Regions from separate parts of the Dactylosporangium sp. CA-152071 genome, predicted to be linked through region 1. Evidence: riboswitches for the same ligand, from Rfam matches in the RefSeq annotation. Region 1 holds a riboswitch; each other region holds the start of a gene.

The links. Region 1 has a riboswitch for cyclic di-AMP ahead of ACQEVZ_RS20610 (NlpC/P60 family protein). Riboswitches for the same ligand answer to the same signal wherever they lie in the genome.
Region 2: linked by a shared signal. The riboswitch ahead of ACQEVZ_RS34325 (hypothetical protein) and the one ahead of ACQEVZ_RS20610 (NlpC/P60 family protein) in region 1 are both predicted to bind cyclic di-AMP.
Region 3: linked by a shared signal. The riboswitch ahead of ACQEVZ_RS26105 (C40 family peptidase) and the one ahead of ACQEVZ_RS20610 (NlpC/P60 family protein) in region 1 are both predicted to bind cyclic di-AMP.

The regions. Positions count from the first base shown of each region.
Region 1 covers NZ_JBNJMZ010000001.1:4,596,663-4,599,925, reverse strand. Annotated here, with positions in the region: gene ACQEVZ_RS20615 (methyltransferase domain-containing protein) at 1-677, opposite strand, end outside; gene ACQEVZ_RS20610 (NlpC/P60 family protein) at 723-1,706, opposite strand; cyclic di-AMP (ydaO/yuaA leader) riboswitch at 1,714-1,859, opposite strand; gene ACQEVZ_RS20605 (ABC transporter ATP-binding protein) at 2,151-2,924, shown strand; gene ACQEVZ_RS20600 (ABC transporter ATP-binding protein) at 2,941-3,263, shown strand, end outside.
Region 2 covers NZ_JBNJMZ010000001.1:7,613,003-7,616,265, forward strand. Annotated here, with positions in the region: gene ACQEVZ_RS34320 (diguanylate cyclase domain-containing protein) at 1-880, shown strand, start outside; cyclic di-AMP (ydaO/yuaA leader) riboswitch at 927-1,069, shown strand; gene ACQEVZ_RS34325 (hypothetical protein) at 1,220-1,960, shown strand; gene ACQEVZ_RS34330 (polyprenyl synthetase family protein) at 2,071-3,263, opposite strand, start outside.
Region 3 covers NZ_JBNJMZ010000001.1:5,827,209-5,830,471, reverse strand. Annotated here, with positions in the region: gene ACQEVZ_RS26110 (LamG-like jellyroll fold domain-containing protein) at 276-869, shown strand; cyclic di-AMP (ydaO/yuaA leader) riboswitch at 966-1,098, shown strand; gene ACQEVZ_RS26105 (C40 family peptidase) at 1,108-2,079, shown strand; gene dcd (dCTP deaminase) at 2,105-2,683, opposite strand; gene ACQEVZ_RS26095 (MarR family winged helix-turn-helix transcriptional regulator) at 2,693-3,148, opposite strand; gene ACQEVZ_RS26090 (pyridoxamine 5'-phosphate oxidase) at 3,215-3,263, shown strand, end outside.

The sequences.
Region 1 (3,263 bases):
CGCTCGCGCAGCGCGGCGGCCACCCTGGCCCGGAAGTCGTCGAGCTCCGCACCGGACAGGGCGTCGAAGTAGGGGCGCAGGCCGGTCCCGCTGAACCACTCCAGCACCGGGTCCTCGCCGGGCAGGACGTGGAAGTACGTCGTCTCCCACGCGTCCACGGCCAGGCCGAGCCCGGCGAGGGTGCGCACGTACCAGGCCGGCTCCCGCACCGGCGTCGCGCCGCGCGGCCCCAGGACGGTCGGGTCCAGGATGTCCGCGTCGAGGATCGGCCCGCCCGTCGGGACCTGGAACGCGAGCGTGCCGCCGTCGTCGAGCGCCGCGGCGAGCGTCGGCATCAGCGCGGCGTGGTCGTCGACCCACTGCAGGGAGGCGTTGGCGACGATGACGTCCACGGAGCCGCGCTGCGGCCGCCACCCGGCGATGTCGCCGAGCTGGAACGACAGCTGCGGGGTGCCGAGCGCTGCCGCCTTCGCGAGCATCTCGGGGGAGGAGTCGATGCCGAGCACCGCCGCGTCCGGGTAGCGCGTCGCGAGGGTCGCGGTCAGCGTGCCCGGGCCGCACCCGAGGTCCACGACCGCGACCGGCGCGGTGGTCTGGATGCGCGCCACCAGCTCGTGGAAGGGCCGCGCCCGCTCCTCGGCGAAGCGGCTGTACTGCTCAGGATCCCAAGAGGCCATGCCCCGATCTTGCCGGGCATGGCCTCTTGGACGTGCTGTCGGGGCTTACTTGTGCGGTCTGCCGTAGCCGTACGTGTCGCTGCGGCCGTCGATCGACTGGACCTCGACGTTTCGGCCCGTCGTCGGGGCGTGGATCATCTTGCCGTTACCGATGTAGATGCCCACGTGCCCCAGGCCACGGAAGAACGCCAGGTCGCCGGGGGAGAGCGCGGACCGTGAGATGTGCGTGGTCTTGCTCCACTGCTGCGCCGCGTTGTGCGGCAGGATGACGCCGGCCGCCTTCCAGGCGCCCATGGTCAGGCCGGAGCAGTCCCAACTGCTGGGTCCGGCGGCGCCCCACTTGTAGGGCTCGCCGAGCTGGGCGCAGGCGAAGGCCACCGCCGCGTTCGCCGGTGACGTGCACTCGGCACCGAGCGCGACCTTGACACCCGTGGAGCCGGTGCCGCCGGTGGTGGAGCGGCGGCGGAGCGCCTCGAGCTTCTTGACGTCGCCCTCGATCTTCTTCTTCTTGGTCTCGAGCTCGGTCTTCTGCGCGGTCTCCGCGGCGAGCGTCTCGTCGATCTTCTTCTTCTCTTCGTCCAGCTTCGACTTGGCCGACGTGAAGTCGGCGATCTCGTGCTGCTGGTGCTTGCCGATCTGCTGCAGCGTGGTCAGCTGGTCCATGAGTGTGTCGGACGACCGCGCGTTGAGCACGATGCTGAGGTTCTGCAGGCTGCCCGCGCCCTTGAACGCCGCGACGGCGATGACGTCCACGTTGGCGTTGGCGTTGGCCATGTTGTCGACGTAGGGCTGGAGCTTCTTCTGCAGCTCGGCGGCGGCCGCCTGGGTGGCGGCCAGATCGCCATTGATCTTGTTGTAGGCCTCGACCAGGTCTTCGAGCTCGTCGCCCGCCTTCTGGATCTGGGCGTCGATCTCGGCCGCTGTCGGATCGGCCTTGGCGACACTCGCGGGCGCCACGATCGCCAGCGACACGACCCCGATGAAGAGCGTGCGCAGCAGGGACCGTTTGGTGCGGTGTCCAGCGGACAAGGGATGACCCTTCTTCACCGACCGCCTACCGGGTTAGCTGACGGGTTCGGGCGGGAAGAGTGCGCCCTACCGCGCTGTGCGGATTCACCCCAAGGACCCTGGGTCCCCGGCTCGACAGCGCCAGAGCGGCGCTCGACTCGGCGGCGCTTGCCCGGCGCCGCCCGGGGTGGGCGACGGACTGCCGTGCAGGCCAGGACATAACTTAACGTGATCACCAACGAAGCGAAACCCGCGAGCGTTGTTGAATATCGATTACCCCAAAAGTCCGAATCACGGCGGGTTGTCGCTCCACATCGGACAGTGACGCACCACAGAAGATGGTGTTGACGGACACACAATTGGGGCTTGATTCTGCTCTGAGACCCGGTTAAATACACGTAACTTTATTCACCGTCGATGCACATAGTTCGCCCACTCCGAACACCCCCGGAGGAGCGTCACCGGATGTTGCGTGTCCAGAACCTCGAGGTCGTCTACGACGACGTGATGCTGGTGCTGCGAGGCGTCAGCCTGCAGGTCCCACCAGGACGCATCGTCGCGCTGCTCGGCGCGAACGGTGCCGGCAAGACCACGCTGCTGCGGGCCCTGTCGGGCCTGCTCGGCGTCCACGACGGCGCCATCACCAAGGGCGCCATCACGCTCGACGAGAAGCCCATCCACCGGCTCAAACCGGCCGCCGTGGTCCGCCGCGGCGTCTCGCAGGTGATGGAGGGGCGCAGGACCTTCGCCGAACTGACCGTCGAGGAGAACCTGCGGCTCGGCGCCCACACCCGCCCGAAGGGCCGGGCGGAGGCGATGGACCGCATGTACACCCTGTTCCCCGTGCTCGCGCAGCGCCGCGGCAGCATCGCCGGCTACCTCTCCGGCGGCGAGCAGCAGATGCTGGCGATGGGGCGGGCGCTCATGTCGGACCCGGCGTACCTGCTGCTCGACGAGCCCAGCCTCGGGCTCGCGCCGCGCCTGGTCGAGCAGGTCCGCGACCTGATCGTGCAGATCAACCAGGCCGGCACCGGCGTGCTGCTGGTCGAGCAGAACGCGACCATGGCGCTGTCGATCGCCGAGCACGGATACGTGCTGGAGACGGGCAAGGTCGTGCTCGACAAGCCCGCCGCCGAACTGCTCGCCGACGACGACATCCGCGAGTTCTACCTGGGACGGGCCGAGCGGTCCTTCCGCGACGTGAAGCACTACAAGCGTCGCAAGCGCTGGCTGTCATAGAAAATCAGGAGTCGCCGTGCTGCGTTTCGAAGACGTCCGGCTCAGCTTCGCCGGCGTCAAAGCCATCGACGGGGTTTCGTTCACCGTCGCCAAGGACGAGCTCTTCGCCGTCATCGGGCCCAACGGGGCCGGAAAGACGTCGATCTTCAATGTGATCTCCGGGGTGTACCGGCCGCAGCAGGGCAAGGTGTCCCTCGACGGCGTCGACCTCACCGGACTGCGCCCGGACAAGGTCGCCAAGCTGGGCGTGGCGCGCACCTTCCAGAACGTCGAGCTGTTCCAGCACCTGACCGTGCTGGAGAACCTCATGCTCGGCCGGCACCACCACATCCGCTACGG
Region 2 (3,263 bases), 3.0 Mb from region 1:
GGGTGCCGACACGACCCGCCTCGTCCGGGTCAACCCCGCGCTGTGCGAGCTGCTCGGGCGGGACGAGGACGTGCTCGTCTCGATGCGCTTCGGCGACTTCATCCACCCTGACGACTTCGAGCGCAGCCGGGAGGTGTTCGCCGGCGGCGCCGGCACGATCCGCGACTACGAGGTGCGCTGCGTCCGCGGCGACGGCGAGACGATCTGGATCTCCGCGACGATGTCGGTGGTCGCCGGGTCGCCCGCGTTCGCGATCACGCAGGTGCAGGACATCACCAGCCGCAAGGCCACCGAGGCCGACCTGGTGCGCAGGGCCTCCCGCGACCCGCTGACCGGCCTGGCCAACCGCGAGGCCGTCGCCGAACCCCTCGCGGCCGCGATCCGGCGGGCCCGCACCGAGCAGGTGATCAGCGTGCTGTTCTTCTGCGATCTCGACGACTTCAAAATCGTCAACGACACCCTCGGCCACGAGGCCGGCGACGCGGTCCTCGTCGCCGTCGCGCAGCGCCTCCAGTCGCTGGTGCGGCCCACCGACACCGTCGCGCGCCTCGGCGGCGACGAGTTCGTCGTCCTCATGGGCAACGTCGCCGCCGGTGACCTCGGCGTGCTGGTCGACCGCCTCGAACGCGCCGTCTGCGCACCCGTCACGCACCAGGGGCAGATCATGCGGGTCAGGGTCAGCGTCGGCGTGGCCGTGATCGATGACACGGTCGAGGACGCGGGCGCCGCGCTGCGGGCCGCCGACCGCGCGATGTACCTGGTCAAGGGCGGTCGTCACGCCGGCGAGGTGACCAGACGGGTGACGGCGTTCGGTGAGCGTTCGGGTGCTCAGGGTGGTATGCCGTTGCTGCGGTTGGCCCGGCCCGAGACGGCCCAGTAGGGTCGTTGAGTCCGCTCCGGTCGACCTGCACCGCATCGGTGCTGCCGGGCGGGCGCCGTCGAGTCGCGATCTTCGCGAGCCGGGGACCCATGCGCGTCCTCTGGGGTGTATCCGCGGCCTGGCCGCGGTAGGGCGAAACTTCCCGCCCGAACCCGTCAGCTAACCCGGTAGGCGGCACCGGAAGGAGTCTGCGTCGATGCCGGCCGCCCGCGCGCCCTCGTAACACCTCACCACTGGTTCCCCCCTTCCAGCATGCCGCCCTCGGGCGGCGTGCCGATGCCGCATGTCTTCTGCCTGCCAACGAAGGAAACATCAGTAGTGAAGCCCATATTGAAGGTGTTGCCACGCCAGTTCCACCCGCGACATCGCCGGCTGGTGCCCGTGCTCGGCGCCAGGGCCGGCACCGTCTCGGTCGCCGTCCTGTCCGCCACGCTGCTGGGCACCCTGCCGGCTGACTCGCCGGCGTCGATGTTCACCGGCCCCGCGTATGCCGAGTCCGCGGCCGCCTGGTCCTGGCCGTCGCCGTCGTCCCTGTCCGCTTCGGGGCCGTCGTCCGCGCCCTCCGCCGACGCGGCGCCGGCGCCCGCGACGGGGCCCCTGGCCGTCGCGGTGCCCGCCGCGCCCGTGCCGCCGGCGCCGCCGGTCGTCAAGCCCGTCGCCGGCCTCGACCAGCGGCAGATGGACAACGCCGCGATCATCGTCAAGCAGGGCCGGGCGCAGGGCATGCCCGACCGGGCCCTGGTCGTGGCGATCGCGACGGCGATGCAGGAGAGCGACCTGTACAACGTCGCCAGCTCCGCCGTGCCCGCGTCCCTCGGGCTGCCGCACGACGGCACCTCGACCGACCACGACTCGGTCGGGCTCTTCCAGCAGCGGGCCAGCCAGGGCTGGGGCACCGTCGCCGAGCTGATGAACCCCGCCCACTCCGCGATGCTCTTCTACAACGCCCTCAACCGGGTCGAGGGCTGGCAGCGGATGAGCGTGACCGCCGCGGCCCAGGCGGTGCAGCGGTCGGCGTTCCCCGGCGCGTACCAGAAGCACGCCACCCGCGCGGAGCAGGTGGTCGCCGCCCTCTCCTGACGCTCACCCGCACCCGGCCGGCGCGCCTTCTCGGGTCGCGCCGGTCAGGCGCCGGTTTCATGGGCCGCCGGTCAGGCGCGGGTTTTGTGGATCGCCGGCGGGGGTGTTGGTCAGGCCGGGTGGCGGGTCGCCCAGCGGGCCAGGGCGACGAGCTCGGCGACCGCGGCCGGCTCGGGGATCGCCAGGTCGAGGGCGACCAGGGCCTGCGCGAGGAGGTCGTCGGCCTGCTGGGCGCACCAGGAGCGGGCGCCGGAGCGTTCGACGACCTTCGCGGCGCGCTCCAGGTCGGCCTCGCTGAGGCGGGTCTCGCGGTGCAGCAGGTCGGCCAGCTCGTCGGCGCCCGCGGCGAGGGCGGCGGCGACCGGCAGCGAGCGGCGGCGGCCGCGCAGGTCGGCGAACGCCGGGCGGCCCGTCACGGCCGGGTCGCCCCAGATGCCCTGCAGGTCCTCGGCGAACCGGACGGCCAGCCCGAGCCGCACCCCGAACAGCCGCAGCTGCTCCACCCGCGCCGGGTCGCCGCCGCCTGCGAGCGCCCCGAGAGCGCACGCGCAGCCGAAGAGGGCGCCACTGCGCTGCTCGACCGCGGAGATGCACGTGCGGAGCAGGTCGTTGCCGGAGCGGTGCCGGGGCAGCGCGGCGTCCAGGGCCGTGCTGAGGTCGGTGTGCTGGCCGTGCAGGAGCTGCTGGACGGTGTCGCCGAGGATGCGGACGCCGGCCCGGTCGACGGACGCCGCCCCGGACTGCCGCCGCGCGTCGGTGCACGGGTCGGGGGTGCCGTGCTGCTCGGTGAACCTGTCCCGCGTCGCCCGGTCCTGCCGCACCGGCTCCCTGCACGGCGCAGCCGGCACGGACGGCGCGGTGTCGGGCGTGGCGCGGCTGGCCTGGCGCAGCGGGCGTGGCACGCGTCTGGTCGGGTCGCCGGTCGCCGCCACGTCGAACGCGAGCGCCAGCATCGCCTGCCCGCCCAGCGTCGCCGGGTGCGGCCCCACCACGCTCCAGGCGGTCGGCCGGTGCAGGCGGGTCAGGTCGCCGTCGAACAGGTCCCGTTGCAGCCCCGACCAGTGGTGCACCAGCTCCACCGCGACGGCGCCCGCCACCGCGTCGTGCGGGTCACCACCGACGGCGCCCGCGCAGACGAGTGTCAGTGCGGCGCGCGTACGGGCGGCGGGCGGGTCCTCGTCGAGCCCGCCGAGCTGCAGCTCGGCCACCTCGCGCGACGGCTCCGGGAGGCGCCCGACGGCGGTGCGCAGCGGCGGCCCGACCAGCAGCTCCGCCCATGCGAGGACGTCGTCGACGGTGCGCA
Region 3 (3,263 bases), 1.2 Mb from region 1:
TCGTGTTCAGCCGGGATTTTGTCTCCCGGATTTCGGCATAATGTCCGGTTATGCGTACGTGGCTCCTCCTCCTGGCTGCGCTCGTGCCTCTCGCCGGCTGCGCTTCCCCCACGCGACAGCAACCTCATGAGTCCGCGCCGTCGGCCCGGCCCTCGCCCGGGCACGCCACGGTGTCCGGGGCTGCCCCCTCTTCCCCGGCCGCGCCCTCGCTCGTCGCCGCCGCGCCTTCGGCCACGGCCCTGCGGTACAGCTTCGACAGCGGGATCACGGGACCGGTGCTGGACGGCGCGGGCCGGCTCCCGCTGCGGGTCCGCAGGGCCGGCGGCCAGCTGTCGACCGTGCCGCACAACGGCGGACTCGCGGTGCGATTTCCCCAGCCGTGTGAGCACTACGGTGCGGAGAGTTGCGCACGCGCCATCCTGCAGAGCGGCCCCGCTGAATTCCTCAATCCAGGCCAGGAAGCGTTCTCGTATGGCGCGAGCGTGCTCGTCGCGCCCAATGAGACTTCCAAAGGCGCCAATGTTCTGCAAAAAGGGTTCTCGGTCGGTGACAGTCAGTTCAAGTTGCAGGTGGACGGCGCCGCGGGGCGCCCCAGTTGCGTGATTGTCGGCGTGGGTGGATCTACTATTTACGTAGCCCTCGCATCGCTTAGCGTGGCTGACGGGCGATGGCACCGGATCGAGTGTTCGCGCAGTGACGCCCTGCTCACGGTGGCCGTGGACGGTCAACCCAGGGGTCGGGCGGCCATTCCTCCGTCACTGTCCATAGTGAACGCGGATCCACTCTGTATTGGCGGTAAGGGAACCAGTGCGAACAACGACCAGTTCGCCGGTGCAATTGATGATGTGTTCATCACTCGGGCGCCCTGACTTTTCGGTTAAATCGGACACCCGCTTGCTCCTCTGGGTCACTCGCCATACCGTAAATTCCGGTCGGATGGATGTCCGCGCCCACCACGGGTGCGCCAGACGGCACCGCCGAGTCGATTTTTGAACCGGGGACCCACCTGCGTCATCGGGGTGAATCCGCGATCTGCGGTAGGACGACCTTCCCGTCCGAACCCGTCAGCTAACCCGGTAGGCGGCTGGAAGAAGGAGTGCCCCCTCGATGCGGCCCAACCGTCTGGTTCGGCTCCTCGTTGCCACGCTCGGCTGTCTCTCGCTCGTCGTCGGAGTCACCGGACTCGCTCACGCCGACCCGACGCCCGCCGAGCTCGAAGCGCAGATCGACAAGAAGTGGAATGAAGTCGAGCCCATCATCGAGCAGCACAACCAGCTCAAGGGCGAGCTGAAGGCCAACCTGGCGAAGCAGGCGCAGCTGAAGAGCCAGATCGACCCGCTGCAGGCGCAGGTCGACAACGCGCTGCTGCGGGTGAGTGCGTTCTCGGTCCTGCAGTACAAGACCGGGCGGGTCTCCAGCTTCAACGCGCTGATGACGACCGGCTCGCCGGACACCTTCGCCGAGCAGCTCGTCATGCTGAACATGCTGGCCAAGGACGAGGCCGAGGGCATCAAGGACGTCATGGACAGCAAGAAGGTCCTCGACGACCAGAAGAAGCCGCTCGACGAGCTGATCGCCAAGCAGAAGGCCGCCGAGGCGGAGATGGCGACGAAGGAAACCACCATCAACGCCGAGATCAAGACGCTCAACGACATGCGCACGAAGGCGTATGGCTCCAGTGGCGCGACCGGCGAGCTGCGCCCCGTCGCCTGCCCCGTCGAATACTCCGGTGGCGACGCCGCGAAGGCCGCGCAGGTCGCCTGCCAGCAGATCGGCAAGAAGTACGTGTGGGCGGCCGAGGGCCCCAACACCTTCGACTGCTCGGGCCTCACGCTCTACGCCTGGAAGCAGGCCGGCCACACGCTGCGGCACTACACCAAGTGGCAGTACTCGGACACCAAGCGCGTCAGCAGAGCCGATCTCAAGGCCGGCGACCTGGTCTTCTTCTACAGCGACATGCACCACATGGGGATGTACGTCGGCGGCGGCTGGATGGTCCACGCCCCGACCACCGGCGACGTGGTCCGCATGAAGAAGATCGACACCGCACCGATCTCCGGGTACGGCAGAGTGGCTTAGGGCTTCGGGACCTGGCCGCCGGCGTTCACGTCGTCGGCCAGGTCCGCCAGTTCTGGTGGGAGCGGCTCGCCGTCGGGCCGCGCTGGCCCTGGTACCGGGAGCCGTACACCGCGGACCCGTACGGGTGCTCCGACGGCGAGGACAGCCGGAAGATGCACAGCTGCCCGATCTTCATCCCCGGCCAGAGCATGATCGGCAGATTGGCCACGTTGGACAGCTCGAGCGTCACGTGTCCGGAGAACCCCGGGTCGATGAACCCCGCGGTCGAGTGCGTCAGCAGCCCGAGCCGCCCCAGGCTCGACTTGCCCTCCAGCCGGCCCGCGAGCTGATCGCCGAGGCTGATCACCTCCAGCGTCGAGGCGAGCACGAACTCCCCGGGGTGCAGCACGAACGGCTGGCCGTCGTCGACCTCCACCATCGCGGTGAGGTCGTCCTGCTGGATCGCCGGGTCGATGTGGGTGTACAGGTGGTTGTTGAACACCCTGAACCACCGGTCGAGCCGCACGTCGATGCTCGACGGCTGGACCAGGTCCTTGTCGAACGGCTCGAGCCGCAACTGGCCGTCGGCGAGCTCTTTGGTCAGGTCACGGTCGGAGAGCAGCACGTCCTGACCCTATGTGGTTTGGTTCGTGGCTTTCGCGGTGGCCCCTCGGACTGCCTCGATGACCCGCTTCGTGGCTTCCAGATCGTGCTCGTCGAACTCCGCGAGCGCCTCCCGGATGTGTTGCCCGAGCGGCGCGAAGAACTCCTGCGCCAAGGCCTTCGCCGGCGGCTGCATCACGAGGTGTACGCGACGCCGGTCCTCCATGTCGTGCCGCCGCTCGACGTGCCCGGCCTTCTCCAACCGGTCCAGCAACGCGGTCGTCGCCGCCGGGCTCAGCCGCAGTGTCCTGGCCAGCTCCCCGGGCGTCAGCGGCTGCTGCTCCTCCGTCGCCCGCCAGATGTACGCCACGGCGTTCATGTCCGTGCGGTGCAGCCCGTGCCGGCGGGTGAACACCTCCAGGAACCGGTCGGCCTCGAGGTTGAACTTCCTCAGCAGGTCGATCAGCTCGCCGCTCGCATCACCCACAGGGTCATTGTCCTTCATTCGTGGAATCACACACTTTTCGTACACGTGTACGAGTAAATTGGAGGCATGGCGACGTGGGCTGAATTCTCCGCGGCCGAGCCTTTGCTGGCGACGG